One region of the Brevibacillus sp. genome, then DNA from elsewhere that is predicted to be linked to it. Evidence: predicted binding sites of a transcription regulator. Region 1 holds the regulator's gene; each other region holds the start of a gene.

Region 1 (6,635 bases):
GTTACGCATTGAAAAAAAGAATACCTCCCAGAACAGGAGGCATTCTTTGCTATTTTGCTTACGATTTGGTTTTTTCCAGTCGCTTGACAACCAGCTTGCCATCTTCGGCTTCGATGTTGACCGTATCGCCTTTGCTGATGTTGCCTTTGAGCAGTTCTTCCGACAAATTGTCTTCGATATGGCGCTGGATGGCGCGACGCAACGGACGCGCACCGTATGCCGGGTCGAAGCCCTCTTTTGCCAGCAGCTTTTTGGCTTCCTCGGTCAGTTGGAAGTCGATGCTCTGCTCTTTCAAACGCTTGCGCAGCTCGTCGGTCATCAAGGACACGATTTGCTCGATGTGCTCCTGCTCCAGAGAGTGGAACACGATCACTTCATCAATACGGTTCAGAAATTCAGGGCGGAAGCTCTTTTTCAGCTCATCCATGACTTTGTCCTTCATATCCTGATATTTCTTCTCGGTGTCGTTGGTAGTGAAACCGAGTGTCGTATTTTTCTTGATCATGCTTGCACCTACGTTGGAGGTCATGATCACGACGGTGTTGCGGAAGTCTACTGTGCGTCCTTTGGAATCAGTCAATCGGCCGTCGTCCAGCACCTGGAGCAAAATGTTGAATACATCCGGGTGCGCTTTTTCGATCTCATCCAGCAGGATGACCGAGTAAGGCTTGCGGCGCACTTTTTCCGTCAGCTGACCGCCCTCGTCAAAGCCTACATACCCTGGAGGAGCCCCTACGAGACGTGCTGTAGAGTGTTTTTCCATGTACTCGGACATGTCGACGCGGATCATGGCGTCTTCATCTCCAAACAGTGTCTCAGCTACAGCGCGAGCGAGTTCGGTTTTCCCTACACCTGTAGGGCCGAGGAAAATAAACGAACCGATTGGACGTTTCGGGTCCTTCAAGCCAGCGCGGGCACGGCGGATCGCTCGGGAAATCGATTTGACCGCTTCGTCCTGGCCGATAACACGGTCGTGCAAAATATCTTCCATTTTCAACAGGCGCTCTGTTTCTTCTTCCTTCAGCTTCAGCACCGGAATACCAGTCCAGCTGGCTACCACAGTGGCGATGTCCTCAGGAGTTACTTCCATGTTCAACTGGCCTTGACGCTCTTTCCAGTCTTTTTTCGTTTTGTCGAGTTCCTCGCGCAGCTTCTGCTCCTGATCACGGAGTGCAGCAGCCTCTTCAAACTCCTGCGATTGCACGGCAGCGTCTTTTTCCTTGCGCACTTCTTCCAGACGCCCTTCCAGCTCCTTGAGGTTAGGCGGGACGGTGAACGATTGCAAGCGCACTTTGGAAGCCGCCTCATCGACGAGGTCGATGGCTTTGTCAGGGAGGAAACGATCGGTAATATAACGGTCAGACAGCTTCACTGCCTGCTCGATAGCTTCGTCGGTAATTTTCACACGGTGGTGGGCTTCGTAACGGTCGCGCAAGCCGTGCAAGATGCGAATCGCGTCCTCGGCAGTCGGCTCATCCACCTGAATCGGTTGGAAGCGACGCTCCAGCGCAGCGTCTTTTTCGATGTACTTGCGGTATTCGTCCAGGGTGGTTGCCCCTACGCACTGGAGTTCACCACGAGCCAGCGCCGGCTTGAGAATATTGGAAGCGTCGATTGCGCCTTCCGCCCCGCCAGCCCCGATCAGCGTGTGCAGCTCATCGATAAACAGGATGATGTTTCCTGCCTGGCGAATTTCGTCCATGATTTTTTTCAGGCGGTCTTCAAACTCACCGCGATATTTGGTTCCCGCCACTACTGTTCCCATATCCAGCGTCATGACGCGCTTGTCGCGGAGAGTTTCGGGAATCTCGTTGTTCACGATTTTTTGAGCCAGACCTTCTGCAATGGCCGTTTTCCCCACACCAGGCTCCCCGATCAAGACAGGGTTGTTCTTGGTGCGTCTGCTAAGTACCTGAATCACACGCTCGATTTCTTTTTGGCGGCCAATGACAGGATCAAGCCCGCCATCGCGTGCAATCGCAGTCAAGTCCCGTGCCAGACCGTCCAGAGTAGGCGTATTCGCTGCCGGATTGCCGCCGGAAGGCTGATGCGACGCCATCATTTCGGAGCTTCCCAGCAATTGCAGCACCTGCTGGCGCGCCTTGTTCAGACTGACTCCCAAGTTGTTCATGATTCTCGCAGCGATGCCTTCGCCTTCGCGGATCAGGCCGAGCAAAATGTGCTCTGTTCCTACGTAAGTATGGCCGAGCTTGCGCGCTTCATCCATGGACAGTTCAATTACTTTTTTCGCACGAGGTGTATAGTTTGGGGTGTAATTACTACCGGACTGCTCTGTTCCCCGTCCGATCAACGACTCCACTTCGCTCTGGATTTTATCGAGACCAAGCCCGAGCGATTGCAATGCCTTGGCAGCAATACCCTCGCCTTCCCGAATCAGTCCCAGCAGTACATGCTCAGTCCCAATATCCTTGTGGCCGAGACGCACCGCCTCTTCCAGGGCAAGCGCCAGTACCTTTTGTGCTCGTTCTGTAAAACGTCCAAACATCATATCGTACACCTCCGTGTAACCATGTTTTTTCTCTATAGGTTAACTGCTGTGATGCCTTATGTCTGAGAAACAATCAAGCTGAGCCCGTCGTACTGAGCCTCTCCCGAATCAGCCGAGCCCTTCTCTCGTCCCGCTGGTCTGGCGTCAACTTTTGCCCTGCATGCTGCTGCAAGAAGCCAGGCTGGGTTGTTACCAACAGCTCGTTCATCACCAGTGGCGATACTCCCGAGATAATGCCCAGGTCAATGCCAAGGCGCACATCGGAGAGGCGTTGAGCTGCTTCCTTGGACTCCACAGTGCGTGCATACATCAAGATGCCGTAGGAACGGAAGATGCGGTCTTCCAAAGATATGCGTGTATGCTCCAGCAAATAAGTACGGGCAACGCGTTCTTGCTCGATAATTTGTCTGGCTACGCCATACAGGTTGGAGAGAATATCGCTTTCCGACATCCCGAGCGTAACTTGGTTGGACAGCTGAAACAGGTTTCCTAGTGCTTCGCTGCCTTCCCCGTAAATTCCTCTAACGACGAGGCCAACCTGATTGATGGCCTGCAAAATTCTGCTGATTTGCTGCGTCATCACCAGTGCTGGCAGATGCAGCATGACGGAAGCCCGGATGCCTGTGCCGACGTTGGTCGGACAGCTTGTAAGGTAGCCTCTCGTCTCGTCGAACGCGAAGTTTAAATTTTTCTCGAAAACATCATCTATTTTTGTTCCTATTTCCCATGCTTCGTTCAGGCGAAACCCCGGCAGCAGCACCTGGATTCGAATATGATCCTCTTCGTTTACCATGATGCTGACCGACTCGTCAGGACTCAACAGCACAGCACCTTTTCGCGATTCCTCCGCCAAGTGAGGGCTAATCAGATGCTTCTCCACCAGCACCCGCTTTTCCAACGGGTTGATCTGGTCCATGTTGAGGACTTGAAGCTGCTGGAGCTTGCGCATGGCCTCCGATTCGCTCACTTCCGTCACCTTTCTGACGACTTCTTCCCCTTGCGAGTCTGTCGCCAGTAACGGAAAAGGGTGCTGGCGCAGGTTTCGGGCGATGCGCAGCCGTGTGCTGATGACGATATCGGAATCAGGACCTTCTCCTTTCATCCAATTGCTCCACGGGTTTTGCATAAACTGCTGTTGTGACATGACCAGCTTACCTCCCCTTGTTACGATTGAGCGATTTTTTGTTCCAGCGCACGTATCCGGTCACGCATCTCTGCCGCTTTTTCAAACTCTTCACTGGCGACATGGTTTTGCAACGCACGCTTTAGTTGTTCCAGCTCTTTGCGGATTTTCAACTGTCCGCCTGTGCGCTCCGGAACCTTGCCGCTATGCTGCGTATTGCCATGGATACGGCGGAACAACGGATCGAGTCGATCGCCCAGGAAGGTGTAGCAATCACTGCAACCGAAGCGGCCGCTTTTGCTGAACTGGGCATACGTGAGTCCGCAAGTTTCGCAACGGAGCGGCTTACTGGTGGCAGGCTCGCGTCCGTTTTTTTGCATGGGGTCAAATTTTAACAGTCCTGAAAGGAGATTGTTGATGCTGAAATTGTGAAATCCGGTAAAGACGTCCCCTTTTTCGGAAGCGCATTGCTCACAAATATGGTATTCGGTTTTCTCGCCGTTGACGATTTTCGTCAAGTGCAGTGTCGCCGGTCGTTTTCCGCATTCCTCACAGTTCATTACATCCTACCCCCTAACACATACATGCTTCGCTTACTTCAACAAGATAGCCGCAATCATCTGCTTTAAAATATTTGCCCGCAAACGATCTCGCAATTCAGCATCCAGAGTCAAAACATTTCGTGAGGTTGCGATTTTCATCAAGGTCGCTTCCCTGACATTGACCAGTCCTTCTTCGAACAGCCTTTCCACAATCGCGTTCCCCACACTCTGCGAAATGCTTTCTCCAATCAGTTCCTCGGTCAGCAATTCCTGCAATCGCGCCTTGCTCACAATCTGTACCTTGCGAATGCGGATGTAACCCCCGCCTCCACGCTTGCTTTCTACAATGTACCCTTTTTGTACAGTAAATCGCGTGTTGATGACGTAATTGATTTGCGACGGTACACATTGAAATAAGTCGGCAAGCTCACTACGCTGGATCTCGACCGAGCCATTAGGACTTTGTGTCAAAATGCCTTTCAAGTGCTGTTCAATGATGTCCGAGATGTTACGCAAGTCATCGCCTCCTATTCCATATGTGTCATCTACTGACTTTGACTATCTTTGACTTTAATTATAATGGGTTTATGGCGCCCTTGCAAGTGATCCATACACTTTCTAGTGTGGGCAAAATCCGGTCGCTTGAAACCATGCAAAACAGTCAGGTGGCGAGCCTTTTGTCGGGCATAAGCGACAAGCGTTGCACTCTTTTTACGAAAAATGTCGGGTTGCTAAGTATGAAAAAAACCACTCCCTAAAGGAATGGTTTATGTCAGGCTCTATGATTTGGTGTCGATCGCTGGCAAATGATCCAGCAATTGCGGGAAATCTGTAATGATCATATCGGCTCCATCCAGCTCTCCCGGTTTGGCAAAACCAAAGTCGCAACCGACTGTAAACAAGCCGTTTGCTGTCCCGGCCTCGATATCCGAGTGACGATCCCCCACCATGTACGCGTGCGCGATGTCATAGTCAGAGAGGAGCTTTGCCACCAGATCATTTTTCGAGCGCGTACGGAACCTTCCTGCGGAGTACAAATCCGTCAACAGCGGTTTTAGTCCATACTCTTGGCATATGGCCTCGATGTACTCCTCTTGTCCGTTGCTCGCGACAAACAGAGGAATCCCCTGGGCGTGAAGCTGTTCCAGAGTTGACCTCACTCCTGGGTATAAATCGGTCACTTTTTCCTTCAGCAAGGCAATTTCATTTTCCAGCAAAAAAGTATCTGCGGCGTGGACTGCTTCTTCACTTGCTCCTGGCAACAGCTTTTGCCAAACTTGCTCGATGGTCATTCCCAGTACATTGACCAGGTCTTCCTCGCTCGGCGTCTCGCCTTGCCACAAGCCTGTTTCTCTCAATCGTTCAAACGTCCGCACAAAGGCGGGCGTCGACAACTTTTCCGTTTGCAGCAATGTGCCATCCATGTCGAAGAAAATAGCAAACGGTATACTCATAGGCAACCCCCTGTCAGTGCTTCCGAGAACATTAGTCTGTTTCAGCCTGCACCATGCTCATGTCGTCCAAAATAAATTCGGCGATGCGCTGAGCGGCATCCGGCTTTGATATTTTTTGTCCCATGCGTCGCATATAGTCAACTTTTGATGGACTGTGCAACAATTCATCGATAAAGTAAATGAGCTGCTCCGACAAATTGGCATGTACAGCACAGCCGTTGTTCAACAGGAAGTGGCTGTTCCGTTCTTCCTGTCCAGGCAACGGGTTGTAAATAATCATCGGCACCCGTTTGCTCATGACCTCGGCTGAGGTCAGTCCGCCAGATTTGGTCACGATTAAATCGGCAACCTCCAGATACTCGTGAAAATTGTTGATAAATTTAAGCGGGACTACCTCGTGACGATAGCTTCTGTTCGTCACTTTTTTGTACAGCTTCTCGTTGGTTCCGGTCAACACAAACGTTTTCAGCGGAAGGTTGATCGCTTCCAGCCCATCGAGGACCTTTTCCATCGAACCAAGGCCAAGACCTCCACCAGAGAGAATAATGCATTTTTGCTCCGGTACAAGTCCAAGCTTTTGCCTGATCTCATTGGCGTCGAGTGGAGTGCGGAATTTATGCATAATAGGAATCCCCATGGGAATGAACTTCTGGTGATCTTGTCGGTAAATATCAACCAGATAGTACAGCTGTTCATGCCCAATGAAGTAGTAATTGATATGATGATTAATCCATGACGGGTGGATCGTATAGTCCGTAATGATTGTATAGATCGGCTCGGTCCAGTCATTTCTGCCCTTCAGTACGGACAGCATACAGCTGGCAAAAGGGTGCGTCGCAATAAACGCGTCCGGCTGAACACTGTTAATCAGTTTCTTCAACTTGTTTGCCAATAACTTATTCATCAGGACGTTCATATCAAAAAAGCGGCTTTTTTCGGTATTATGGTAAATTCTCCCCCACATTTTGGGTGAAAGTCTCAACAAGTTCATGTAACTTTCCAGCAAG
Region 2 (6,635 bases), on a different contig from region 1:
TGCGGGTCTTGCTTATTCAGGTTGCGATCTCGCTCGGACTTTTGCTTTTGCGTGCCCTGCGTCTTGCTGCTGTGTCCCTGATTGCCGCCGTTTTTCGTATTGCGATTGTTTGACATGCGAATCCCTCCTCATGTTAGCTGGTCTTCGTGCCAAACGTAGTATGTCCGAAACGGCCTGATCATACTGAGCGATTATTTCGCTTCCCCGATGTATACTTTTTGACCGTTCTCGTATTTGTACACGTATACGGACGCGAACTCGTTGTCGCCTTTTTCGTTGAACGTTACGTTAACGAATTTGCCTTTGTAGTCTTTTGTTTTGTGCACAGCTTCCAGCACTTGCTCACGGGTTGGCTTTTTGCCGCCGTTCGCTTTGATCGCCTCTTCCAAACCGCTGAGCATTACACCCATGGAGTCATAGCCAAAGGATGTGAAGATACCCACTTTGTTGCCAGTCGATTTTTCAAAGTCTTCGATCCATTTCTTGCCTTCAGGTGTAGCCCCTACATCGCCGACAGTAGAAGTGAACACTACGTTGTTCGCGTTATCGGCACCAGCGATTTTCACCAGGTCAGCAGAGTCGTAGCCGTCTCCACCCATGAAGATGCCTTTGTAGCCTTTTTCGCGCGCTTGCTTCACGATAATGCCCGCATCGGAGTAGTAACCGCCGAAGTAGATCATTTCCGGATTTTTGGATACGATCTGGTTGATGACGGCACTGTAATCTTTCTCTCCAGCTGTTACCCCTTCAAAGCCGACAATTTCCACGCCGTCTTTTTCAAATTGCTTTTTCACTTCTTCAGCAAGCCCTTGACCGTAAGCAGCCTTGTCGTGCATGACGAACGCTGTTTTTACGCCCAGTTGGTTTTTCGCATAGATCGCTGCCTTGGAACCTTGCTGGTCGTCACGCGCACAGATGCGGTGTACGATCTTTTTGCCTTGCTCCGTCAGGTCAGAGCCTGTCGCAGATGGCGATACCATGACGAGCTTCTCTTGATCGTATTGAGCAGCAGCAGTGATGGAGGCACCCGTTGTTGCGTGGCCTACAACCCCTACTACATCAGGATTGGAAATCAACATTTGTGCGACCGCTACCCCTTGTTTCGGGTCAGCCTGGTCGTCTTGTGCGGAAAGCTGTACTTCAAAGCCGAGTGCTTTGAACGCCTCTTGTTTTTCTTTCAGGGCATATTCAGCACCTGCTTTGGCCGTGCTTCCGTAATCGGAATATTGACCGGACATCGGACCGACTACAGCGATGACCAGTTTTTCCCCAGCCCCTCCGCCTCCGGTGCTTCCGCCGCCGTTTGCATTCGATTGTGGTGCGCTGGACTGGCCGCCCCCGCAGCCTGCAAGCAATGTCCCCAGTGCTACGGTAGCAGCCAGGATCGACAGTGATTTTTGTTTCTTCATAGCGAAACATCCCCCTCTTTATTTACGTGCAAACTATGAATCACTCTTTTATTGTAGGATATTTTAGAAAATTTGCAATAGAAATGATAATATTTTGGTTGTTTTATTGTGGAAGTTTATATTCCTGTATGGTATATTTTCTGAAAATTAAATAAAATAGCCACACCCGTGAAAGGTGCGGCTTCTTTTTTGGTAAATATTTGTTACTCTTTGTATTTTTGGGAATACGCTTTGCACATAACGTATATAGCCACTACCACAAAGCCAACCAGCAACGCTACACTGGCAAACGTGGTTCCTTGCATTTTTGTAAGTCCCCTCTCGATTGCGCCTGCTTTTTCTCTATTATACGAGAAGCCACAGGGCAATCACAACGGAGGAATCATCCAAAGCGTTACTTGTTGATCTCGGTAGTCAGTTTGTATGTCCATGTTTTTGCATCGTAGGACACTTTTGCACCAAGCTCTTCCGCGATGAACACCAGCGGTACCAATACGCCACCAGTCACGGGACGCGGCGGGTTTGCTACACGGGTTTCTTTTCCGTTTTTGTATGCAAACGTGTTGTTTTCATACATGCGCAGGCCGTACTTGTTGTCTTTGGAAACCAGCAGCGATTTGGTTGTGGAATCCCAAGCAGCTGCACCGCCCAGTGCGACTGCCAAAGTGCTTGCATTGACATAAGCTACCCCGTTCTCGGTCACGATGTCCTGAGGAAATGGCAGCTCTTTGCCGTTAAGTTGAACCGTGATTTTGATTTGTTGTTTGGCAGGTGCCGTTTGAGCAAAAGCCGCTGTTGCAGCTACGCTTCCGGTCAGCAAAGCAGCTGTCAGCATCAATGTGGAAAACTTGCGAAGCATAATAAACACCCCTTGATTGTTATGAAATGAATTCCAATTTTGTGTTTTTCGACACAAATCTTCATATTCCTCCTTTTTTGTTCCATACTTTTCCTATGTAAAGGATTAGCCAATTATGCCAAAACTATGGGAATCAACGCATGCTATCCCGCGAACAAATGTTTTTGTGCACAACCTGTGGATAAAACTGTGGATAATTATAAAGATGGGAGAGTGCCTTCATGGCAGGCGAGCGATTTTTTCTGATATACCAGGAAGCCAGTGACGAAGAATGCCTGTTGACGATCCAGCCGTACAAAAATCAGCAGGAGCTGGCAGAAGCCATCAATCACTTATCGGCCTTGCAAATAGACGAGTACACGATCATCAAAGGGAAAAAAATGAAGGCGACGCTCAAGCTTGCCGTGGATCTGGCGGAAGCGGAGGACACAGAGGAAGAATGAAATCATTCGTTCCGCCATAGGTTTAGAGAGAGACAATTTGGCAACCATGGTAGGGAGGGCGTGCACTTATGTGTTTGACCTTCATTGACCTTTTGTGTATGATAATCTTACAAAGAGAGGAGGAAGACTAGATGCACATGAATTTGATTCCAACCGTCATTGAACAGACAAACCGCGGTGAACGTGCTTACGATATTTATTCGCGCCTGCTCAAAGACCGCATCATCTTTCTGGGAACTCCCATCAACGACACGGTAGCCAACATTGTGGTGGCCCAGCTGTTGTTCCTTCAGGCGGAAGATCCGGAGAAAGACATTCATCTGTACATAAATAGCCCGGGCGGTTCCATCACTGCCGGCATGGCGATTTACGATACGATGCACTTCATCAAACCTGACGTTTCCACCATTTGTATCGGAATGGCTGCTTCCATGGGAGCTTTCCTGTTGGCTGCCGGAACAAAAGGCAAGCGCTATGCCCTGCCGAACAGTGAAGTCATGATTCACCAGCCTCTGGGCGGTGCACAAGGTCAAGCAAGCGATATCGAAATCGCGGCAAAACGCATTTTGAAAATGCGCGACCACTTGAACACCATCCTGGCTGAACGGACAGGACAGCCACTGGAGCGCATCCAAAAAGATACGGATCGCGACAACTTCCTCTCCGCTGCGGAAGCAGTAGAGTACGGACTGATCGACAAAGTGATTACTTCCGAGCCATCTGCGAAAAAGTAACGACTTTCGTCACAAAAACACTCGTGCCAACGACTGGCCGAGTGTTTTTTGCATCTACTTCACAATTCCTCCAACTGGCTGACATACACAGTCAAGCTGTTGCCCGGATTTCTTTCCTGATGAATACGCGCTGTGGACGTCTTCTCATCGACAGAGTCGATCCATACCGATTCACCCTGGTATTCTACCTTTATTTTCTCAGGAGAATAAAGGATTGCCTGCGCTCTTGTCAGATCCATGGCTTCGTCCCTCTTATCGCTCGTTTTCTAAGGCTTGCTGCGCGGAGCTTGCCCCTGTCATCGTATCCACGCTGGTTTCTTCGATCAGACCGTTCTGATCAGAAACGATTCCGCCGCCAAGCCCTTCATTGATCATCCGGTCGATGTCCATGTCATAAGAATCCCGGCCTTCGTTGCAGCTATCCTGACACGTGTCACGATTGCTCATGAGTCATTCCTCCTTTTTGCGCTCTACATTGTTTAGCAATACCCTCCGTTCACGAAATTGATGCATGGGCATCTGTACAAAAAAAGACACTCCCCTTTCGGGACAGTGTCTTCATCCATCTGTCTACTCTTCCTTGCTTACCAACGTCGAGAGGCTCGATACTGCCTGGGAGGCATCCGGCCCTTCCGCCAAAATGGTAATCTCCGTTCCGGAGCTGATCGCGAGGCTCATGATACCCATGATGCTTTTCGCGTTAACTTTTTTGTTGCCTTTTTCTACGAATACTTCCGATACAAAGCGGTTGGCCTCCTGCACGAAAAAGGCAGCCGGACGAGCCTGCAAACCGGTCTTCAACTGAACCACAACCTGCTGTTGAACCATGAATGGACCTCCTTACTTGTAGACTATTATCCTTTAGTATAGCATGCAATTACATCGAAAGATTTTGTTTTTCTCGTATTTTGTCAGCGATTTCATTAATTTTTCGCAAGCGGTGATTAATTCCCGATTTGCTGACAACTCCACTCGGGACCATTTCCCCCAACTCTTTCAAATTGATATCGGGGTGAGCCACGCGAAGCTCCGCCACTTCCCGCAGACGTCTGGGCAAATTCTCCAGCCCCATTTCCTGATCGATGAGCTGAATGTTTTCCATCTGTCTTGTGGCAGCGTTTACCGTTTTGTTGATGTTGGCAATCTCGCAATTATGCAGCCGGTTTACAGAGTTTCGCATGTCCTTGACGATCCGGACATCTTCGAAGTACAAGAGAGCCTGATGCGCACCGATAAGACTTAAAAACTCGGTAATTCTCTCGCCCTCTTTTATATAGAGGACGTACCCTTTTTTCCGCTCGATGCACTTGGCATTTAGTTTATACCGATTGGCGATCTTGGTCAATGCTTCGCAGAAATCCTGGTAGGAAGTGAATATTTCCAGATGGTAGCTGGACGCTTCCGGGTGATTGACCGATCCGCCCGCCAGAAAAGCTCCACGCAGGTAGGCGGCCCGGCAACACGACTTTTTCACGATTTCAGGAGCGATCCCCGGTACGAACGAGAGACTGCTGTCCATGATCGCCAGGTTTTGCAAGATCTCATTGGCCTGGTTGGGTATACGCACGATGTAGACGTTATTCTTTTTCAGACGCATTTTTTTGCGGACGAGCAGCTCACAGTGCGTCTGAAACAGCTTTTTGATCAAGGTGTAAATCCTTCTGGCAATCGCCGCGTTTTCCGTCGTCACATCCAGCACCAGGCGTCCTGCCCCGAACTGCAAGCTCCCATTCATGCGGATCAAGGCAGACAATTCGGCCTTGTTGCAGCAATCGGCGCCCTCCATCATGGTCAGTTCTTTCTTGGTATGTGCGGCGAATGACATCGAACTTCACTACTCCTTCTCTATCTTCAGCACCTTTCGTCTGCGCTTGACGAGTGAAACGACTTGCTTGCTTACTGCATGCGCATCATGACGCAGGTAACCGTCCTCGAATGTGACCAGCGGCTTTGCAACAATATGCAAGCCGAGCTGACGCAGCTTTTTCAGATCGCACGGGACGGGAGCAGCTCCTTTTTCCGCGTATTTCTCCAATACGTGGTTCGGCAGCTCTGCTGAGTTGACAATGATCGTATCTAAAAATGATTCGTTAACATGTTCGTACATAACCTGCACATGCTTGGAGGCGGAAAAACCGTCCGTCTCTCCTGGCTGTGTCATTACATTGCAAATGTAAATCTTTGGGGCCGTAGAGCGTCTGAGCGCAGCAAACAAGCCTCGCACCAGCAAATTGGGCAGTATGCTCGTATACAAGCTGCCCGGGCCAATCAAAATGGCATCCGCCTCGGCGATGGCCAAAAGAGCTTCGCTCAGCGGCACAGCATCCACAGGATCAAGGAAAACCCGTTTGATTTCCTTGCCCGTCAGCGGTATTTGGGATTCGCCCACCACGATGGAGCCATCCGTCATCTCCGCTTTCAGACGAATGGATTGCGTAGATGCAGGCAGTACATCTCCTCGCACTGCCAAAACCCCGCTTAACGTTTTCACTGCGGTCACAAAATCTCCCGTGATTTCGTTCATCGCCGCAAGTAGTAGATTTCCCAAATTATGCCCTGCTAATCCCGTGCCTGAGGAAAAACGGTACTGCATGACTTTTTCCATCAACGGCTCCGTATCGGCCAAAGCAGTCAACACATTGCGAATGTCTCCCGGTGGCAGCATATCCATTTCCTCGCGCAGACGTCCCGAGCTTCCCCCATCGTCTGCTACGGTTACGATCGCTGTGATATGCACCGGCTCATGCTTCAGACCGCGCAAAAGGACGGACAGACCCGTTCCTCCGCCAATGACGACAATTCGTAATGGCCTTGACTGTAGCCTCCCCATTCCCTTAGTAGGCATATGTCACCTCATTATTTCTGATACAAATAAACAGGTGGCTATCTCATGTGCATCGTCTTGCTTTTTCTTCCTGCCATCCTATGCTCACTTGTTCTTTTCCATGTCTCGATGACTGACACGGATGGTAAAATCTTTTCCGAACGTCTCCCCCAAATGCTCGGCGATGGCGACTGAACGGTGTTTTCCTCCCGTGCATCCGATGCCGATCACCAACTGGCTTTTCCCTTCCCGCTGGTAATGCGGCAACGTATACGCCAAAAAGTCCGTCAGCTTCTCGATGAACTCTTTTGTTTCCTTGTGTTTCATCACGTAATCAGCCACTTCTGGATCACATCCGGTCTTGGG
Region 3 (6,635 bases), on a different contig from region 1:
AAAGGCGCTCTCCTACGATGTCATGCTTCCGCAGTACGCCATGCTGGGACTGGAGCTGAAAAAACGCGGAGTGCCGCTGCGCAAAATCCCGATTACCGAAGAGCAGGCCGTCGAAGAAATGAACTGGTGGATGGCAGAAAGGGGAGTTCGCATATGAGCTTCATTTCCTTGAAAAATATCACTTTCGCTTATCCGAACGGACATACAGCGGTAGAAAACGTTTCCATGGAGATTGGCAAAGGCGAGACGGTCGCCATCGTCGGCCAAAATGGCGCGGGCAAAACGACGGCGGTAAAGCTGATGAATGGCTTGTTGAAGCCGACCAAAGGCGATGTTATTATTGATGATTGGAATACAAAAGAGCATACGACCGCGCAAATTTCGCGCAAGGTAGGCTACGTGTTCCAAAATCCGGATGACCAGATCTTCCATAGCGATGTTTACAGCGAAGTCGAGTTCGGGCCAAAAAACCTCGGCTTGTCTGTAGAGCAAACGAAGGAAAATGTCATGAAAGCGGCGAAACTGGCTGGGATCGAGCCGTACTTGCAGGAAAACCCGTACAATTTGCCGTATTCCATGCGCAAGTTCGTGACCATGGCGGCAGTAGTGGCGATGGATTGCGATGTGATCATTCTCGATGAGCCGACCGCAGGCCAAGACATGCAGGGGATGCAACGCATCTCTTCCCTGATCGCCGCCTTGAAAAGCGAAGGCAAAACCGTCATTACGATCACGCATGACATGGAGTTTGTCGTGCAAAATTTTGAGCGTGTCATCGTCATGGCCCACAAAAATGTAGTAGCGGATACGAACAAGCGGGACATTTTCTGGAATCACGCGATTTTGGAAGAAAGCATGCTGAAGCAGCCGCACATTAGCAGATTGAGCCATACGCTCGGCTTGCCAAAGCAAATTTTGACGATCGAAGAATTTGTAGAGACCATGCTGTAAAAAGCGGCTGGGGAGGTAGCACGTTGTGAAAATCGCAGTAGTAGGAAGCATCAATATGGATCTCGTCTCCCACGTCCACCATCTGCCCAAGGCAGGAGAAACGATTGCAAGCCATGACTTTATGCTGATTCCAGGCGGAAAAGGGGCGAATCAGGCAGTTGCTGCCGCACGTCTGGGCGCGCACGTATCCATGATCGGAATGGTGGGCGAGGATGAAAATGGCACCATCATGCTTGCGGGCATGACAGAGGCGCAGGTTCATGTCGAAGGAATCAAGCGCGCGGGTACGACTGGCATGGCCTTCATCAATGTCAGCGATGACGGGGAAAACAACATTGTGCTGGTTCCCGGAGCCAATGCACAAGTGAGCATAGAGCACATCGATGAGAACCTGTCGATTATCGAGCAGAGCGACGTCGTGCTGTTGCAGCTGGAAATCCCGCTCCACGTCGTGGAATACGTCGTGAAAAAGGCAGCTGCGCTCGGCAAGCTGGTCATTTTGAATCCGGCTCCGGCAAAGGCACTCTCGCAGGAACTGTTACAGCATGTGCACACCTTGACGCCGAATGAAACGGAGCTGGCCATTTTGAGCGGTCTGCCCGTCACGACGCCGGAAGAAGCCGGGGAAGCGGCGAGAAAGCTTTTGGCAAGCGGTCCGAGACGGATCATTGTCACCCTGGGCGAAAAAGGCGCGCTTTTGGTCACGGAGGAGAAAACCGTGCATGTGCCTGCTTGTCGGGTCGAGCCAGTGGATACGACAGCGGCAGGCGATTCGTTTACCGCAGCTTTTGCCGTGGGCATGGCAAAAGGGATGTCGGATGTGGAAGCAGCCGGATTTGCCAGCAAAGTGGCTGCGATCGTCGTGACCAGACGCGGGGCGCAGCCATCGCTGCCCACGCTGGCAGAAGTAGAGGCGCACTCCTTTTAGCGAGCGTCTGTACCTTTCTATCATGTCATGGACGAAAACGAAAGAAAAAGCAAACGTGTTTTGGAGCGCAATGTTCCAAAGACGCGTTTGCTTTTTGTTTTTAGGAACGCTTCTGCAACAGCTCCAACACCCACTCGCACCAGGCGATATCTTCTTTCATGCGCCGTGATCCCCATGAAAGCAGCAAATAATCCCCAAATTCGGGATGGTTCGGATGGTCGGGCGGATACGAATGTTCGGCAGAATCACTCTCGTACTCCTTTAAGTAGTGCTCGTACATGTCCAAATGCTCGCGACATTGCTGGATGCGCTCGACAAACATCGTAGAGGCCGCTTTTTCGTCCGCCAATCCGAGGCAGTACGTTTTCAGCACCAGCTCGTCACGCAAAACAGGCTCTGCTGCCGGCTCGCTAAGCCAGACTTTTAGTGCAATCTGTCCTTTTTCTGTAATGGAATACACTTTTTTATCAGGACGATCCGTCTGGTGGATGCGAGTGAACTCCAGATAGCCCTCCTGTTCCAGCTTCGCCAGCAGCGGGTAAATTTGGCTGTGCTTGGCCTGCCAAAATGGTTGCAGCTGGAGCATCAAATCATAGCCGGAGCTTGGTGTGCGGGCAACCAGCCCGAGGAGTCCATACGCGAGTGTGTTCAAAGTGAAAAGCCCCCTGACTTTAGCGAATATCAACCTCATTATAGGAAGGGTTTTCTGGCGAAGCAAGAGAGAACCTGCGTCCTGTATAGCTTCTCCCAAGCGAAAGCAGAAAATCCAAAGTTACCCTCTTGAAAGTCAAAGAAGGTCAAACTATAATAAAGTCATCGAAGGTCAGAAATGGTCAAACAACCGTTGACCTGTCGAACACACAAATAAGAAAAAATCCAAAAGCATGATTTTGGGGGTATGAAACATGCAATGTGAAATCTGCAAACAACGACAAGCAACTGTGTCCGTCCATATACGCGTGCAAGACAAGCAGCAAGCCTACAACCTGTGCCGGGAGTGCAATGCCAAGCTCGGCAGCAAAATGGGAGTAGGGATGGGCTTCAGCCCGTTCTCTTCCTTCTCCGGTCTGGACGACTTCCTGCAAGGCTTCGCACAAGCGCAGGCCCATGCAAAAGGCGGTCAACAGCCGAACATGAAGGGACAGGCGACAACTGCGGACAGAGGCGGCCTTCTGGACGAACTGGGGCGCAATCTGAACGATGCGGCCCGCGCAGGGCTGATTGATCCGGTCATCGGACGCGACCAGGAAATCGAGCGTGTGATCGAGATTTTGAACCGCCGCAACAAAAACAACCCGGTGCTCATCGGGGAGCCGGGTGTAGGGAAGACGGCAATTGCCGAAGGTCTGGCCTTGCGCATTACGGAAGGTCAAGTGCCTGCCAAGCTGAAAAACAAGCAAGTGTACGTGCTGGACGTGGCTTCCCTGGTCGCAGGCACGGGGATTCGCGGACAATTCGAGGAAAAGATGAAGCAAGTGATTGCCGAGCTGCAATCGCGCAAAAACGTCATCCTGTTCGTGGATGAAATTCATTTGCTGGTGGGAGCAGGCTCTGCGGAAGGCTCGATGGACGCCGGAAACATTCTCAAGCCTGCCCTGGCGCGCGGCGAGCTGCAACTGGTTGGGGCCACTACCTTAAAAGAGTACCGCGTCATTGAAAAGGATGCCGCGCTGGAGCGCCGCTTGCAGCCTGTGATGGTCAAAGAGCCGACAGTGGAGGCCGCTATCGAGATTTTGCAAGGACTGCGTCCGAAATACGAAGCTTTCCACCAGGTCGCTTACTCCGATGACGTGCTCCGCGCCTGCGTCGAATACTCGCATCGTTACATCCAGGATCGCTTCCTGCCTGACAAGGCGATCGACCTGATGGATGAAGCCGGATCGCGGCTGAATCTCCGCTCTTCTGCGGCAGATACGAGCCAGCTGCATGAGCGTCTGGCGCAAATTAACCAGGAGAAAAAAGCAGCGACCGAGCAAGAAAATTACGAGCAAGCTGCCCGCCTGCGCGATGAGGAAGCGGAAATTCTCGGCAAGCTGGATCAGCTTGATGGGGCCGCTAATCGCACGAAAGTGGAAGTATCGGATATTCAGGAGATGATCGAGCAAAAAACAGGCATCCCTGTCCGCAAGCTGCAAAGCGACGAGCAGGAGCGGATGAGAAATTTGGCTGCTCACCTGGAAGCCAAAGTCATCGGGCAATCGGAAGCTGTCGCACAGGTCGCCAAGGCGATTCGCCGCAGCCGCGCCGGGTTGAAGCCGAAAAATCGGCCAATTGCCTCCTTCCTGTTCGTCGGACCGACTGGCGTAGGGAAGACAGAGCTGTCCAAAGCGCTCGCCGAGGAGCTGTTCGGCACGAGAGAATCGATGATTCGCCTCGACATGAGCGAATACATGGAGAAGCATTCCGTCTCCAAGCTGATCGGTTCGCCTCCAGGCTATGTGGGCCACGAGGAAGCGGGACAGTTGACCGAGCGAGTGCGCCGCAATCCGTACAGCATCATTTTGCTGGATGAGATCGAAAAGGCGCACCCGGACGTCATGCACATGTTCCTGCAAATTTTGGAGGATGGCCGCCTGACAGACAGCCAGGGCCGTACCGTGAGCTTCAAGGAAACAGTCATTATCGCAACGAGCAATGCCGGAGTGGCTGAGCGCAAAAAAGCGTTAGGCTTCGGCGCCGAGGAACAGCAGCCTGGCACTGTGCTTGATTCGCTGGGAGCGTACTTCAAACCGGAATTTTTGAACCGCTTCGACTCGATTATTTCTTTCGCTCATCTGGAAAAACAAGACTTGGTGCAAATCGTGGAGCTGCTGCTCCAGGAAGTCGTGCTGAATCTCGGCGAGCAAGGAATCGAGCTTGAAGTGACAGACGCTGCCAAAGAAATGTTGGCTGAGCTGGGCTACAATCCCGCTTTCGGGGCACGCCCGCTGCGTCGCGTGATCGCCCAGCAGGTCGAAGATGGCATCGCCGATCTGTTGATGGAGGAAGCGGATGTGCGCAAGATCGTGGTGGAAGTTGAGGAAGAAGCGATTCGCGTGAAAAAAGCATAAGGGTTTGTCCCAAAAAGAGTCCCTGACGGCTAGACAGGGACTCTTTCTTTCCTATATAGAGATAGAAGCGAGCGTTTGCGAAAAAAGAGATTGCTATTGGCTTGCAAGCTGAAGATTTCGCATCGGAACCCATCCGTATTCCCGGTTGGTGGACATACACCATCCCCAGCCATTCAGCTCTTGGAGCAACTCAACCGTATCTCCTTCATTTACATCTAGCTCTTTTGCGGAGTAATTTTCCGTAATGATGCCTTCCTTGTCCTTTGCTTGAATAATCTGTTCAGGCACCCAGCCTTCCATGCTATGGTCAAGCGTATAGCAGTACCTCCAGTTCCTCCAACCGTCGGGATCATCGTCGACTCGACCGAGTATGACGGTTTGACCTTGAGTCAATTCAATGGGGGTAGGGTAGTTTATTCGGTGCTGAATCATGACTTTATATGTTTGGCTCATATTGCAGCTCCTTTCTGAATAACGGTTCAAGCCAGGCTACAAGCTGATCATTCCCCTGCTTGCTTGTTGGCAGTTTGCATCAGCTGTTTTTTGGCCCGCATTTTTCGCACCAAAAGTCCGATCAGCAAAATCGGGATCATCAGCAAGAACACGTACAGGGAGGCGTGACCGACCATATTTTCCGCCATCCGCCCGTAAAAGTAAAACAGGAAACCGACGAGGTAAAATTTCACGGCTCTGCCGATTGCGGCATAACCGATCAGCTTCCAGAGCGGATAATTCAGACAGCCGGACAAGATCGTGAATACTTTGAACGGAATCGGGGTGAAGGAGCCGACAAAAATGGCGACTTCGCCTCTTTTTTGAAACATCTCGGTTGCCGAGTCAATCCACTCTTTTTTGAGCAGTTTGTACAGGACAGAGTGGCCGAGCAGTTTACCGAGAAAGTAGCCGACGGGTGTACCAACCAGACACGCGATATATCCTGCGGTTGCAATCCATAAAGCAGCGGATGGATCAATCAGGCTTAATGAAACTTGCAGAAAGAATACAGGAATGGGGAAGATGACGGCGTCTGCAAAAGAATGGATGACGACTCCCCAAATGCCGTATTCCATCAAAAAATCTAAAACGTTCTGAACCATTTCATTCTCCTTTGTCCATCTCATGCGATCCGCCTGCTGCGACGGATAAAAATGGGTAGAGTCGTGTGGCGTAACGATGTTGTATACAAATTAAGACGGATATTCCCGAAATATGGTTACGGTTGCTGCTTTTGCAAAAACTTTTTTCTTTCATTATAACCGCATCGCATGCAATACTGCCATCAACTCGTCAATTCCTTTTTCCACCGATTCGGCCTTGGCGTTGGATACATTCAGCTTCAAAATATTTTCCCGGGGAAACAGGGGCAAATAATGCCTGTCTGCCGCTTCCAACAAGATCGAGCGTTTTTTAGCCAGCTGGATCAGACGGGATGCGTCAACTCGCGGGTCCAGCACAAGATGCGTGTGAATCCCCGGATAAGGCAGAGGGCGAAACGCAAACAGAGCGTCAGCGCGGGCTGCATGGGCGAGCAGCGCTTCTGTCAGAAGCTTCGATCGGAGCTGATACGATTGGCGGATTTTTTGCCTGTGCCGTTCAAACATGCCGCTTTTCAAATAAATTTCCAGCGCGGCTTGGGACAGCATGGAGCTATCGATGTCCCGCAGCCGTTTGAACTGCAAAAACGACTCGCACAGCGCATCGGGAAT

The links. Region 1 encodes CtsR, which represses protease genes until heat stress. Its sites were predicted from a motif close to ATGGTCAATAAAGGTCAAACA; they were not measured.
Region 2: clpP (ATP-dependent Clp endopeptidase proteolytic subunit ClpP) is a predicted target of CtsR. The motif match lies at 2,783-2,803, and genes of this name have one in related genera.
Region 3: DEP07_RS10990 (ATP-dependent Clp protease ATP-binding subunit) is a predicted target of CtsR. The motif match lies at 2,699-2,719, and genes of this name have one in related genera.

What each region holds. Positions count from the first base shown of each region.
Region 1 covers NZ_DOTK01000018.1:398-7,032, reverse strand. Annotated here, with positions in the region: gene DEP07_RS04440 (ATP-dependent Clp protease ATP-binding subunit) at 59-2,509, opposite strand; gene DEP07_RS04435 (protein arginine kinase) at 2,583-3,653, opposite strand; gene DEP07_RS04430 (UvrB/UvrC motif-containing protein) at 3,674-4,192, opposite strand; gene DEP07_RS04425 (CtsR family transcriptional regulator) at 4,226-4,690, opposite strand; gene DEP07_RS04420 (HAD-IA family hydrolase) at 4,954-5,628, opposite strand; gene DEP07_RS04415 (MGDG synthase family glycosyltransferase) at 5,660-6,635, opposite strand, start outside.
Region 2 covers NZ_DOTK01000083.1:18,191-24,825, forward strand. Annotated here, with positions in the region: gene DEP07_RS25275 (branched-chain amino acid ABC transporter substrate-binding protein) at 192-1,409, opposite strand; gene DEP07_RS25280 (copper amine oxidase N-terminal domain-containing protein) at 1,804-2,268, opposite strand; gene DEP07_RS25285 (hypothetical protein) at 2,490-2,711, shown strand; gene clpP (ATP-dependent Clp endopeptidase proteolytic subunit ClpP) at 2,843-3,445, shown strand; gene DEP07_RS25295 (H-type small acid-soluble spore protein) at 3,505-3,684, opposite strand; gene DEP07_RS25300 (hypothetical protein) at 3,698-3,892, opposite strand; gene DEP07_RS25305 (HPr family phosphocarrier protein) at 4,016-4,273, opposite strand; gene whiA (DNA-binding protein WhiA) at 4,323-5,270, opposite strand; gene DEP07_RS25315 (gluconeogenesis factor YvcK family protein) at 5,280-6,290, opposite strand; gene rapZ (RNase adapter RapZ) at 6,375-6,635, opposite strand, start outside.
Region 3 covers NZ_DOTK01000037.1:157,447-164,081, reverse strand. Annotated here, with positions in the region: gene DEP07_RS11010 (energy-coupling factor ABC transporter ATP-binding protein) at 1-157, shown strand, start outside; gene DEP07_RS11005 (energy-coupling factor ABC transporter ATP-binding protein) at 154-951, shown strand; gene rbsK (ribokinase) at 977-1,879, shown strand; gene DEP07_RS10995 (PadR family transcriptional regulator) at 1,980-2,531, opposite strand; gene DEP07_RS10990 (ATP-dependent Clp protease ATP-binding subunit) at 2,785-4,929, shown strand; gene DEP07_RS10985 (SH3 domain-containing protein) at 5,023-5,382, opposite strand; gene DEP07_RS10980 (YqaA family protein) at 5,430-6,026, opposite strand; gene DEP07_RS10975 (aminotransferase-like domain-containing protein) at 6,180-6,635, opposite strand, start outside.